Regions from separate parts of the Roseburia sp. TF10-5 genome, predicted to be linked through region 2. Evidence: predicted binding sites of a transcription regulator. Region 2 holds the regulator's gene; the other holds the start of a gene.
What was found. The regulator HrcA, encoded in region 2, represses chaperone genes, less so after heat shock. The targets are predictions, from matches to a motif close to TGTTAGCACTCNNNNNNNNNGAGTGCTAACA.
Positions count from the first base shown of each region.

Region 1 (6,827 bases), on a different contig from region 2:
AGGACAAAAAAAATGAAAAGCCTTGATTTTCAAGGCTTTTCATATCTATTTCACATAGTTTTTGATACTATGTTTACTTTATAACGCAACGGTTATGTCCGATTACATCATTCCGCCCATTCCCGGAGCACCGCCAGCTGGCATTGCAGGAGTATCCTCCTTAATGTTTGCAACTGCAGACTCTGTAGTAAGTAAGGTAGAAGCAACGGATGTTGCATTCTGCAGGGCACTTCTTGTAACTTTGACTGGATCAAGAATTCCAGACTCTACCATATCAACGTATTCTTCTGTAGCTGCGTTGAAACCGGTTCCTGCTGCAGATTCTTTTACTTTATTGATGATAACAGCGCCTTCGAGACCTGCGTTTGCTGCAATGTAATATAACGGAGCTTCCAGTGCTTTTAAGATAACCTTCGCACCTGTCTTCTCGTCTCCCTCTAAGGTATCAGCAAGCTCTGCAACCTTCTTGGAAGCATGGATATATGCAGATCCACCACCTGCGATAATACCTTCCTCGACTGCTGCACGGGTAGCATTTAAGGCATCTTCCATACGAAGCTTTGCTTCTTTCATCTCGGTCTCTGTTGCAGCACCGACACGGATGACTGCTACGCCGCCTGCCATCTTTGCAAGTCTTTCCTGTAACTTTTCTTTGTCAAATTCAGAAGTAGTTTCCTCGATCTGTCCACGGATCTGTTTGATACGTCCCTGAATCTTATCCTTGTCTCCGGCGCCATCCACGATAACGGTGTTCTCTTTCTGAACCTTAACGGATTTTGCACGTCCGAGCATATCCATGGTGGTATCTTTCAGCTCTAATCCAAGATCGGAACTGATTACCTGACCACCGGTAAGGATAGCGATATCCTCAAGCATAGCCTTTCTTCTGTCACCATATCCAGGAGCCTTGACAGCTACTACATTGAATGTACCACGCAGTTTGTTTACGATCAGTGTGGTAAGTGCTTCTCCCTCGATATCCTCAGCGATAATCAGAAGTCTTGCACCGGACTGTACGATCTGCTCCAGCAGTGGCAGGATATCCTGAATATTGGAAATCTTCTTGTCAGTGATTAAGATATATGGATCATCGAGATTTGCTTCCATCTTATCCATATCGGTGCACATATAAGCAGATAAATAACCTCTGTCAAACTGCATACCTTCTACCAGATCAAGCTCTGTCTGCATGGTCTTGGATTCTTCAATTGTGATGACACCATCGTTGGTAACTTTCTCCATAGCATCTGCTACCAGATTACCAACCCCTTCGTCACCAGCAGAAATAGCTGCAACTTTTGCAATCTGCTCCTTGCCCTTAACCTTCTGGCTCATTTCCTTTAATGCCTCAACAGCAGCATCTGTTGCCTTTTTCATACCACGTCTTAACACGATCGGATTTGCTCCTGCTTCCAGGTTCTTCATTCCTTCCTGAACCATAGCCTGTGTTAAAACGGTAGCGGTAGTTGTACCATCACCAGCAACATCATTGGTCTTTGTTGCAACTTCTTTTACGAGCTGTGCACCCATGTTCTCAAATGCATCCTCAAGCTCCACTTCTTTTGCGATTGTTACACCATCGTTTGTGATCAGTGGAGCACCAAAGGATTTATCCAGTACAACGTTACGTCCTTTCGGTCCTAATGTTACACGAACGGTATTTGCTAATTTATCGACACCTGCACCAAGTGCTGCTCTGGCGTCTGAACCATATTTAATCTCTTTTGCCATGACTACAATAACCTCTCTTCTTTAAAATTCAGCCTATAATTTCCAATTTATAAAAACTACTCAACAATTGCAAGAATATCATTCTGTCTTACGATAATGTACTCTTCCCCATCCAGTTTTACTTCTGTCCCTGCATATTTGGAATAGATTACTTTCTGGCCTTCTTTTACCTGCATAACGATTTCTTTTCCGTCTACTACTCCGCCAGGACCTACAGCGATTACTTCTGCTTCCTGTGGCTTCTCCTGTGCTGCTCCCGGTAATACGATACCGGATGCGGTAGTCTCTTCTGCTTCTAACTGTTTTAATACTACTCTGTCTGTTAATGGCACTAATTTCATTACAAATAGCCTCCTTTTCGCCTTTACTAGCACTCACTTTATTCGAGTGCTAACTCTTTCTGTAAATAAAATATCACTGTTGTTTTTCATTGTCAACAGTGATACTCAATTTTTATATTTTTTTTAGATTCCCGGAATTCACTTTCTTTGTATGCTTTATTATTTCATCGTACTGTGCATACATTTTTTGTGTTTCGTTTTCAAGTGTATAATAATGAAAAATATACGGCACAAGAAGCACAAGGAGCAGCATGGTAAAACCATAGAGTGTCATGATCCCCGTCAAAAGCGGAGCAAACAACGACAGTACCGTTATCACAGCAAATGTAACCGTTACAATCAGATGAATCAGACGTTCGTGCTGGAAAAATCCAATCTGAACCAGATGTTCTTCCAAAATACATTCCCATTCCTCATATGTTTTCTCTTCTTCGTCTGCCAGAAGCCGGTCCACACGTTTCCGGTACTCTGTAATTCTTTTTTTCATTTCTGCCTCGATTCAGACTCTATATTAATCCATAGTGTTCCATTGCATGCTTTATTCCATCATCGTAGATATCCGTTGTCACAAATTCAGCCGCCTCTTTTGCCGGAGGTGTTCCGTTTCCCATGGCAATTCCATGTCCCACAAAAGAAAGCATATCCAGATCATTGACACTGTCACCAATCGCATAGGTATCCTCATTTTTAATACCCATATGCCTGCAGAGCCAGTCTATCCCGGTCGCTTTCGATGTTCCTTTCGGAACAAATTCCACAACATGTCCCTCGTGTTCGAGACAGTCAAAATCCGCATCCAGCTCCTTGCGCACCCGTTTATAATCGGTTGTTGGCAGGATATCCCCTGACATTTTATTAATGCGGATCTCCGGTGAATAACCTTTTAATATTTTAGCAGATGCTCCCATTGCCTCAAAAAGATACAGCACATAGGGATCCGTCCTGAAATTTTCTTTATCTATCCAGTGGCAGTCCGGGCCTTCCAGCACAATCGGCATCCGGCATTCTTCCATGACCCGGACAATTTTTTCTGTCAGTTCCGGGGAAAGAATATTTTCATACAGAACCTTTCCATCCATCTCCACATGGTTTCCGCATGCTGCAACAATTCCGTCAAAGCCGATCCCAAGCAGCCGCTTATCGTTTATATTGCTGCGGGATCTTCCACTGCACAGAAATGTCTTATGTCCGTTTTTGTGCAATTGTCTGATGGTTGGAATTGTACTTTCCGGAATCTGCATTTTTTCATCCCACAGCGTTCCGTCTATATCAAAAAATATGTATGCCATTTTTACTCTCCTCATCTGTCAGCTGTTTCCCCTATACTAGCATAATCCGGCAGATGCGTCAAAGTATCCTGATTTTTTTCTATTTCAATGCATTTGCAATCCGCACAACAACATATCTGTTTTTCTGGAATTCGATCTCATACTGCCAGTGCGGGCACGGTGCTACTGAACTTCCAATCTCAATGGTAATGGAAGGTTTATTAAGCAGATCCATCACATACTCCCGGTACTGTCCTCCCCAGGACTTTCCGCTGCCGCTATCCGGGGCTTTGCTGTATCCGGTAATTTTCTTTGCGATATCATACATTTTATAGGTATCTTTTTTCAGGCTTCCTTTCGTACAGTCCCCGTAAATAATTCTTCCCATGGCATGGTAATTCACCACACCCTGCAGATTTTGCTGTTTCATCAGCTGTCTGGTCAGCGTTGCTACTGCATAGGACTCCGGCTCGCTCAGTGCTTTTGGTCCGGAATATCCCTGTTCCCCTTTTTTCCCACCTGGAATAAAATGTTTTGCCGGAAAATTCCGGTTTAAATCCACCCCACGTCCATTGGATTTCCATCTGGAATGTTTTGTCTGGGAAATCGTCACCCCATCCGGGTTTGCCATGACAATATAATGGATCTGCATCTTCTGGAGGACATTTGACATTTTGACACCACCGATGGTTCCGTTATAATTTTCCAGATAATACTGGATTTCCTTCATCATGACTGCAGAACAGATATACTCTCTGGCATGCAATGTACTGACAATCAGAAGGGATTCCTCTGCATCCGGGTTTCCGATTGCAAAATCATAGATTCCACGTCCCTGCACAGAAGTTCCGATTTTGGTCATCTCACAGTAATCACTGTACTGCTGTGCCAGTTCCTGCATGTCTTTTTTCATCTGGCTGTATGTATACTTCTGTGACCGGATCTGTACGGCCTCTGTATTCGAAAACGTGACTTTTGCAGCCTCATCCGCTTCCTTCTGCTCGTTTTTTGCAACAATTTTATATGTATATGTCTTACCGGATGATACGTTTTTATCGGTATAGGATGGCTTGCTGCTCTCAGCAAGTTTTTTGTATTCCCCTCCGGCTGTTTTCCGGTAAATCACATAGGAAGTGGCATCGCTGCTTTTTTCCCATTCCAGATATACCTTTGTTTTTCCCTGTTTTGTTGTATGCAGTCCCTCCACGGCAGAAGGCTTTGGCAGTTCTTCCGGCTGTTGGGTATCATCTGGCTGCTGGATATCTCCCGGCTGTTTGGTATCATCCGGCTGCTGCGTATCTCCCGGCTGTTTTGTATCATCCGGCTGCTGCGTAGTATCCGGTGTTACATGATTACTCTCGGTATCCGTTACCGTGGCAGTATTTGCGGCATCTTCTGCATAAATACTCTGTGGGCACTGTGCCAGCATTCCAGCCACAAGTGCCCCGCAAATTACTTTTTTCCATAAACATTTCATCTTCTTTTGTACTCCTTTTTTTATTGTCTTTTATTTAGGCGATTGTTTTTCTGTCAGACAAATACCTCCACATCAGCACAATCCCAACTCCCAGTATCATCAGGGAAAATATCCATGCGACCGCATCTCCCCTGACACTGAAATCCAGCCAATGCGTTTCCGTCCGGACTACCGCAATAAAATTTGCCGTCATATGTCCGATCATGGATGCATAGACATTTCCCGCGCGATCCATCAGAAGTGCGAGCACCACACCGAGAATCAGTGCGTAAATGAACTGCACGATATTGACATGCACGGCTGCAAAAATCAGTGCCGAAATTCCAACCGCAAACGGTTTCGACAGCATATCTTTTAATCTTCCAAAAAGAATCCCCCGGAATACCAGTTCCTCCAGAATCGGGGTAAACACTGCCAGACAAAGAATTTCCATTCCTATTGTACTTCCGTAAAAATCGGTATTTGCCTGCTGGTAACCCATCGAAATTTCCGTCAGTTTCGTCATGGATATGAGATTGTTCAGGGAAATTCCAAGGCACGCCATAATCCCAGCCGCAAAAAGCGCATGACAGATACGCTCCCGGCTGATTCCAAACGGCTGCTTTGCAATCCCTGCCAGTGCCTGTCCCTGACGATAAAACGGAAGCATGGATGGAATTGTAAAAACAGTGGCAATCAGCTGACAGAACACATAATGTGTGGCATCTCCTCCAAATGCCCACTGTGCAATTGTCATAATAATCAGCATCACCGCATAATAAAAAAGAAACGGGTATAAGATATACCAGATCTTTCTCAGCGTCTCCTTAAAAGTTTCCATGATATACCCTCCCGTTTTTCTTTATTGTTTCTTTAACATGCCCGGCAGTTCTTCCATAGAATCGCACACACCGATCACGCCTGCCTCTTTCATTTCCTTTACATCTCCAAAACCAAAGCTGACCGCAAGACACGCAATTCCAAGTTCTTTCGCCCCGTTGACATCAAACATCGTATCCCCGATCAGACACATCTCGGATTTTGGAATATGACTCCAGCGGTGCATGACTTCCTTAAGAATCTCGGATTTTTTATCCCGTGTACCATCAAATGTTGCACCTACCACATCATCAAAAAGCGGAAGAATTCCAAAATGCTCCAGAATCCGTTTGCAGGATACTTCCGGCTTGGAAGATGCCATGCCAATCCGGTATCCCTGTTCTTTTAATGTACGGATACACTTTTCCACACCCGGATATAACTTACACTCAAAAATTCCCGTCGTATTGTACCGTTCCCGGTATTTCTGCACAGCCTCATACGCTTTTTCATGCGAAAATCCATAATATCTTTCAAAACTCTCCGAAAGCGGCGGCCCGATAAACCGGTATAATTTTTCCGTATCCGGCTCCTTAATTCCGTAAAAATCAAGCGTATATAAAACACATTTTATGATTCCCTCGGAAGAATCAATAAGCGTTCCGTCCAGATCAAACAAAATGGTGTTCATTATTTCTTTACTCCTTTGGTATCACGGTTTCCCACATGCAGACGATGCAGGGCAACCGGCTTTCCTTTCACCTCGACCTCTTTCTCCTCACCTTCATGCAGCACATGAATACTTTTCAGTTCATCCCCGGCAGCCAGTTTCATGCCACGCACGCCCACCGCACCTTTCTTTTTCTGCGGAATTTGTGCACAGTCAATCCGAAGAAACATATCTTTCTTTGTTGCCATCACCAGTGTATCATTTTCTTCCAGCGGACATACCGTTAGTACTTCATCTTCCTCTCCCAGCTTTGTTGCCGCCGTTGTCTTTTTTGCGACCACAAATTCCATACCGTCCACAACTTTGATCATGGCATATTTTGTGCCAAATAACATCCTGTGCGAGCTGACATGTTCAAGACCTGCCAGATATACAACATTCTCTTCTTTACTGTCATAATTGCAGAGGTTGTCAATCGGTGTTCCTTTATCCCGGAATTTTCCATATGGAAGATCAAGCACTTTTAGCAGATGCATCTGTCC
Region 1 is NZ_QTYW01000005.1:169,829-176,655, forward strand. Features, by position in the region: gene groL (chaperonin GroEL) at 103-1,731, opposite strand; gene groES (co-chaperone GroES) at 1,788-2,072, opposite strand; gene DXD06_RS07250 (hypothetical protein) at 2,185-2,559, opposite strand; gene DXD06_RS07255 (Cof-type HAD-IIB family hydrolase) at 2,579-3,361, opposite strand; gene DXD06_RS07260 (M14 family zinc carboxypeptidase) at 3,441-4,817, opposite strand; gene DXD06_RS07265 (CPBP family intramembrane glutamic endopeptidase) at 4,852-5,637, opposite strand; gene DXD06_RS07270 (HAD hydrolase-like protein) at 5,659-6,306, opposite strand; gene DXD06_RS07275 (DNA gyrase/topoisomerase IV subunit A) at 6,306-6,827, opposite strand, start outside.
Region 1: a site for HrcA is predicted at 2,097-2,127, ahead of groES (co-chaperone GroES). Genes of this name have one in related genera too.

Region 2 (6,827 bases):
AGGTCGCACAGGAAATCGAGGATGTGATCGGTATCGAGGCGATGGATGCCCCGCGTATTTCTGCAAAGACCGGACTGAATATTGAGGAAGTGCTTGAACAGATCGTGACAAAGATTCCGGCACCTGCCGGAGATCCGAAGGCACCGCTTAAGGCGTTGATCTTCGATGCGCTGTATGATTCCTATAAGGGTGTAATTGTTTTCTGCCGGATCAAGGAAGGTACCGTCAAAGTGGGAACCAAAATCAAAATGATGGCCACAGGAGCCGAGGATCTGGTGACAGAAGTGGGATATTTCGGTGCCGGGCAGTTTATTCCGTGTGACGAGCTTTCCGCAGGCATGGTTGGATATATCGCAGCGAGCATTAAAAATGTGCGCGATACACGTGTCGGAGACACTGTGACAGAGCTCGACCGCCCGTGTGCAGAACCGCTTCCGGGATATAAAAAGGTCAATCCGATGGTGTACTGCGGATTATATCCGGCAGACTCTGCCAAGTATCCGGATCTGCGGGATGCGCTTGAAAAACTGCAGGTCAATGATGCATCGTTACAGTATGAACCGGAGACGTCCCTTGCCCTGGGATTTGGATTCCGTTGCGGATTCCTTGGATTACTGCATCTTGAGATTATTCAGGAGCGTTTAGAGCGTGAGTTTAATCTGGATCTTGTGACTACGGCACCCGGTGTTATTTATAAGGTGCACAAGACCAACGGAGAAGTGTTTGACCTGACCAATCCGTCCAATCTGCCGGACCCTTCGGAGATTGAATACATGGAGGAACCGTTTGTATCGGCAGAGATCATGGTAACCAGCGAGTATGTCGGGGCAATTATGAAGCTTTGTCAGGAACGCCGCGGTATTTATATCAGCATGGATTATATTGAAGCAACCCGTGCCGTGATCAAATATGATATGCCACTGAATGAGATTATTTACGATTTCTTTGATGCATTAAAGTCGCGGTCCCGCGGATATGCCTCTTTTGATTATGAAATGAAAGGATATGTCCGTTCCGACCTTGTCAAACTGGATATTCTTATTAATAAGGAGATGGTGGACGCCTTATCCTTTATTGTATTCAAAGACAGTGCATATGACAGAGGCCGTAAAATGTGTGAGCGTCTGAAAGAAGAGATTCCGAGACATCTGTTTGAAATCCCGATTCAGGCAGCCGTAAACGGAAAAGTCATCGCTCGTGAAACGGTTAAGGCCATGCGCAAGGATGTCCTGGCAAAATGTTACGGCGGTGATATTTCCCGTAAGAAAAAGCTTCTGGAGAAACAGAAGGAAGGAAAGAAGAGAATGCGTCAGGTCGGCAGCGTAGAAGTGCCGCAGGAGGCATTCATGAGTGTATTGAAACTGGATGAAGACTGATTCTATGAATGAAAAGAAACTGGAATTATATATTCATATCCCTTTTTGCGTGAAAAAGTGTGATTACTGTGATTTCCTGTCCTTTCCGGCAGACAGCAATACACAGATCAGATATGTGCATGCCCTGCTGCAGGAAATCCGTTATTACGGAAATCTGCTTGGGGATTATCATGTCCCGACAATTTATATCGGAGGGGGCACGCCGAGCTGGCTGGAGGAAAATCTGATTTACACCGTGCTGCAGCAGGTTGCTTCGAGTTTTCATGTGGAGGCGGATGCGGAGATCAGCATCGAGTGCAATCCGGGAACGGTGACGGCAAAGAAACTGAATGTTTATCAGAGTGCGGGGATCAACCGCCTCTCGATCGGACTGCAGTCAACAAACAATGAGGAGCTGAAAGCACTTGGAAGAATTCACACGTATGATCAGTTTTTAAAAACGTATGAGCTGGCGAGAAATGCAGGGTTTGAAAATATCAATATTGATCTGATGAGCGGTCTGCCTTACCAGACGCTGGACAAATTTTTAGAATCCCTGCAGACGGTGATCCGGCTGAAACCGGAACATATTTCGGCATATTCCCTGATCATAGAAAAGGGGACACCGTTTTATGAACGGTATAAGTTTGACGCAGTGAAGCAGGAAGCCGGACTTCATACGGAGATTCTTCCGGACGAGGATGAGGTATACCGCATTTATAAGGCCACGCAGGATGTATTGAAACAGGCGGGATACCGGCAGTATGAAATTTCCAATTTTGCCCAGCCGGGGTATGCCTGCAGACATAACATCGGCTACTGGACCAGAGAAAATTATCTGGGGCTGGGGCTGGGGGCATCTTCCCTGGTGGAAAATGTCCGGTATACCAACACCCGGCAGCTGTATGCGTATGGAGAATTTTGTGACCACCTGCAGGAAAAGTCTCCGGCAGAGTTTTTAAAAGACGGGGAGCATGCCGTACCAGAGGATCTCTGGATTGGCAGCTGTGTACAGGAACAGGCACAGATTCTGACAAGAAAAGAGCAGATGGAGGAATTTATGTTTCTGGGGCTGCGGATGAATGAGGGAGTAACCAGAGCAGCATTTGAGCAAAGCTTTGGGGTACCGATTGAGGCCGTGTATCTGGAAACACTTCGCAAGCTGAAAGAACAGGGACTTTTGCAGATGGTTGCTGGCAGGATTGCACTGACCGACAAGGGGATGGATCTGGCCAACTACGTGATGGCGAAGTTTCTTTTATAAAATATAATTATAAAATAAAAATAAAATAGCATCAGGGTGTTGACAAAAAAACACCTTGGTGCTATTTTAATAGCAGAACGATATTAGCACTCTAAGTAAATGAGTGCTAACAAACCAAAAACAACCGGTGAAGGTTCAGGAACAGGAGACGGGAAAATGGCAGACGAGAATATGGAATTGGATGAAAGAAAAGTAAAAATTCTGGATGCAGTTATCCGTAATTATCTTGCAACCGGTGAACCTGTGGGATCACGAACCATTTCAAAATATACGGATCTGAATTTAAGTTCTGCAACCATCCGCAATGAGATGGCAGATCTTGAAGAACTTGGTTATATCGTGCAGCCACATACATCAGCAGGAAGAATTCCTTCAGACAAAGGCTATCGGTTTTATGTGGATCATCTGATGCAGGAAAAAGACCGGGAAGTCAAAGAAATGAAGGACTTCGTAATAGAAAAAACCCAGAAGATGGATGAGGTATTAAAAAAGGTTGCAAAGATGCTTGCAAACAACACCAATTATGCGACAATTGTTTCCGCACCGACTTACAGTGGAAACAAAGTAAAGTTTATGCAGCTGTCCAATGTAGATGAGAAACATATACTGGCAGTTATCGTAATGAACAGCAACATGGTAAAGAATCAGATGATCGACGTGGAAGAACCGCTCGACAACGAAACTTTACTGAAACTGAACATTCTGCTGAATACAGCATTGAATGGGCTGTCACTGCAGGAAATCAATCTGGGAACGATTTCCAAACTGAAAGAGCAGGCAGGCGTGCACAGTGAGATTGTTTCCCATGTGCTGGATGCACTGGGACAGACGCTGAGTGAAAACGAGGATCTGCAGATCTACACAAGCGGTGCAACCAATATTTTGAAATATCCGGAACTTTCTGATTCAGAGAGTGCGGCAGGTCTTCTTTCCACATTTGAGGAAAAAGATGAGCTGGTAAATCTGGTAACGGAATCCCTTTCTGAGGGGGAGCGCAAAGGAAATGAAATACAGGTTTATATCGGAAATGAAGCTCCGGTACAGACGATGAAAGATTGCAGTGTCGTTACCGCAACTTATGATCTGGGGGAGGGCGTCAAAGGAACGATCGGAATTGTTGGTCCGAAACGGATGGATTACGAGAATGTTGTTGACAACCTCAAAAACTTAAAGTCCCAGTTAGACGGTATTTTTGATAAAGAAAAAGGGCAATCCTAGAAAGGTGGTAAACATGGCAGAGAACAAAAAAGTCATGGAAGAAGAGGCAGTAGATACAAAAGAAACCAAGGCCGAACAGACATGTGAAGAAACAAAGGACACAAAGGAGACGGCGGCAGAGGAAACAAAAGAAACTGCAGCCGAAGAAAAGGATACAAAGAAAGAAGAGAAATCCGAAAAAAAGGGTGCCTTTGGAAAGAAAAAGAAAGATAAAAAAGACGAACAGATCGAAGATTTAAACGACCGTCTGAAACGTCAGATGGCAGAGTTTGATAATTTCCGTAAACGTACGGAAAAAGAAAAAGCGCAGATGTTTGACATGGGAGCAAGAACAATCATTGAAAAGATTCTCCCGGTTATCGACAATTTCGAGCGTGGGCTTGCAGCTGTACCAGAGGAACAAAAGGATGATGCTTTTGTTATCGGTATGGATAAAGTATATAAGCAGATGCTGACAGAATTAGATGCCATCGGGGTGAAACCGATTGAGGCACTGGGAAAGGAATTTGATCCGGATCTCCATAATGCAGTTATGCAGGTGGAAAGCGAAGAGTATGAACCGGGAACAGTTGCCCAGGAATTACAAAAAGGTTACACCTACAAGGACAATGTGGTCCGCCACAGTATGGTCGCTGTAGTCAGCGAATAAAGGTATTTCCTATTCCGCATGGAGTAGTAAATCATAAATTAGCAAAACAATTTTATTTGATCATAATTTTAGCAGGAGGAAAAGAAAATGGGCAAGATCATTGGTATTGACTTAGGAACAACCAACAGCTGTGTAGCTGTTATGGAAGGTGGAAAACCTACCGTTATTGCAAACCAGGAAGGTGCAAGAACAACACCATCCGTTGTAGCATTTACAAAGACAGGAGAGCGTCTCATCGGTGAGCCGGCAAAGCGTCAGGCTGTTACAAATGCTGAGAAGACGATTTCTTCCATTAAGAGACATATGGGTACGGATTATAAAGTAGCCATTGATGACAAACAGTACAGTCCACAGCAGATTTCCGCTATGGTACTTCAGAAATTAAAGGCTGATGCAGAAGGATACCTTGGAGAAAAGGTTACAGAAGCTGTTATTACAGTTCCTGCATATTTCAACGATGCACAGCGTCAGGCAACCAAGGATGCCGGAAAGATTGCAGGTCTGGATGTAAAGCGTATCATCAACGAGCCTACTGCAGCAGCACTTGCATATGGCCTTGATAACGAAAAAGAACAAAAGATCATGGTATATGACCTTGGTGGTGGTACATTTGATGTATCTATCATTGAGATCGGTGACGGTGTCATCGAAGTATTATCTACCAACGGTGATACACATCTTGGTGGTGATGATTTTGATAACAAGATCACACAGTGGATGATCGATGAGTTTAAGAAGGCAGAGGGTGTTGATCTTTCTACCGACAAGATGGCTTTACAGAGATTAAAAGAAGCTGCCGAGAAAGCAAAGAAGGAACTTTCTTCCGCAACTACTACAAATATTAACTTACCATTCATCACAGCTACTGCTGAGGGACCAAAGCACTTTGATATGAACCTCACCAGAGCAAAATTTGATGAATTAACACATGATCTCGTAGAGAGAACTGCAGTACCGGTACAGAACGCTATGAAGGATGCAGGTCTTACAAATGCAGATTTAGGTCAGGTTCTTCTGGTTGGTGGTTCTACACGTATCCCGGCTGTACAGGATAAGGTAAGACAGATGACAGGCAAAGAGCCAAGCAAGTCCTTAAACCCGGATGAGTGTGTAGCAATCGGTGCTTCTATTCAGGGTGGTAAATTAGCAGGTGATGCAGGTGCCGGCGAGATCTTACTTCTCGATGTAACACCACTGTCACTTTCTATCGAGACCATGGGTGGTATTGCAACCCGTCTGATCGAGAGAAATACTACCATTCCTACGAAGAAGAGCCAGATCTTCTCTACCGCAGCAGATAACCAGACCGCTGTAGATATCAACGTTGTACAGGGTGAGCGTCAGTTCGCAAGAGATAACAAATCTCTCGGACAGTTCCGTCTGGATGGTATCCCGCCAGCACGTCGTGGTGTTCCACAGATCGAGGTTACATTCGATATCGATGCAAACGGTATTGTAAATGTATCTGCCAAGGATCTTGGAACAGGCAAAGAGCAGCATATCACAATCACAGCCGGATCTAACATGTCAGATGAAGAAATCGATAAGGCTGTTAAGGAAGCTGCTGAGTTTGAAGCACAGGATAAGAAGAGAAAAGAAGCAATCGATGCCAGAAATGAAGCTGAGAGCTTTGTATTCCAGACAGAGGATGCATTAAAGCAGGTAGGAGATCAGGTTGATCCTGCAGACAAGTCAGCAGTAGAAGCTGACGTTGCAGCAGTAAAGGCTTTTCTGGATGCACACAAGGAAGCAGAGCAGATGACAGATGCAGATGTTGCTGAATTAAAGGCAGCACAGGAGAAACTGACACAGAGTGCACAGAAGGTATTTGCAAAGATGTATGAGCAGGCACAGGCAGCACAGGGTGCAACAGGCGCAGGCCCGAATCCGGGAGCAGGTCCTGATATGGGTTCTGCAGCAGGAGCAAACACCGGAGCAGGAGCAAATGGTGCAGATGATGATGTCATCGATGCAGATTTCAAAGAGGTTTAATTTAGAAAATAAATAGACAAAGCGTGGGGTTTCCGGTTTTCCGGAAACCCTATGCGTACTATAAGGGATTAATATTATGGCAGAGAAAAGAGATTATTACGAGGTCCTTGGAATTCCAAAGACCGCAACGGAAGCAGAAATAAAAAAAGCTTTCCGTACAACCGCCAAGAAGTATCATCCGGATATGCATCCGGGAGATAAAGAGTGTGAGGAAAAATTTAAGGAAGCGCAGGAGGCATATGCCGTTTTGAGTGATCCGGAAAAGCGCAGACAGTATGATCAGTTTGGTCATGCTGCGTTTGATGGAGGCGCCGGCGGTGCAGGTGGATTCGATTTTTCCGGCATGGAT
Region 2 is NZ_QTYW01000006.1:160,823-167,649, forward strand. Features, by position in the region: gene lepA (translation elongation factor 4) at 1-1,376, shown strand, start outside; gene hemW (radical SAM family heme chaperone HemW) at 1,381-2,619, shown strand; gene hrcA (heat-inducible transcriptional repressor HrcA) at 2,776-3,837, shown strand; gene grpE (nucleotide exchange factor GrpE) at 3,851-4,486, shown strand; gene dnaK (molecular chaperone DnaK) at 4,574-6,478, shown strand; gene dnaJ (molecular chaperone DnaJ) at 6,555-6,827, shown strand, end outside.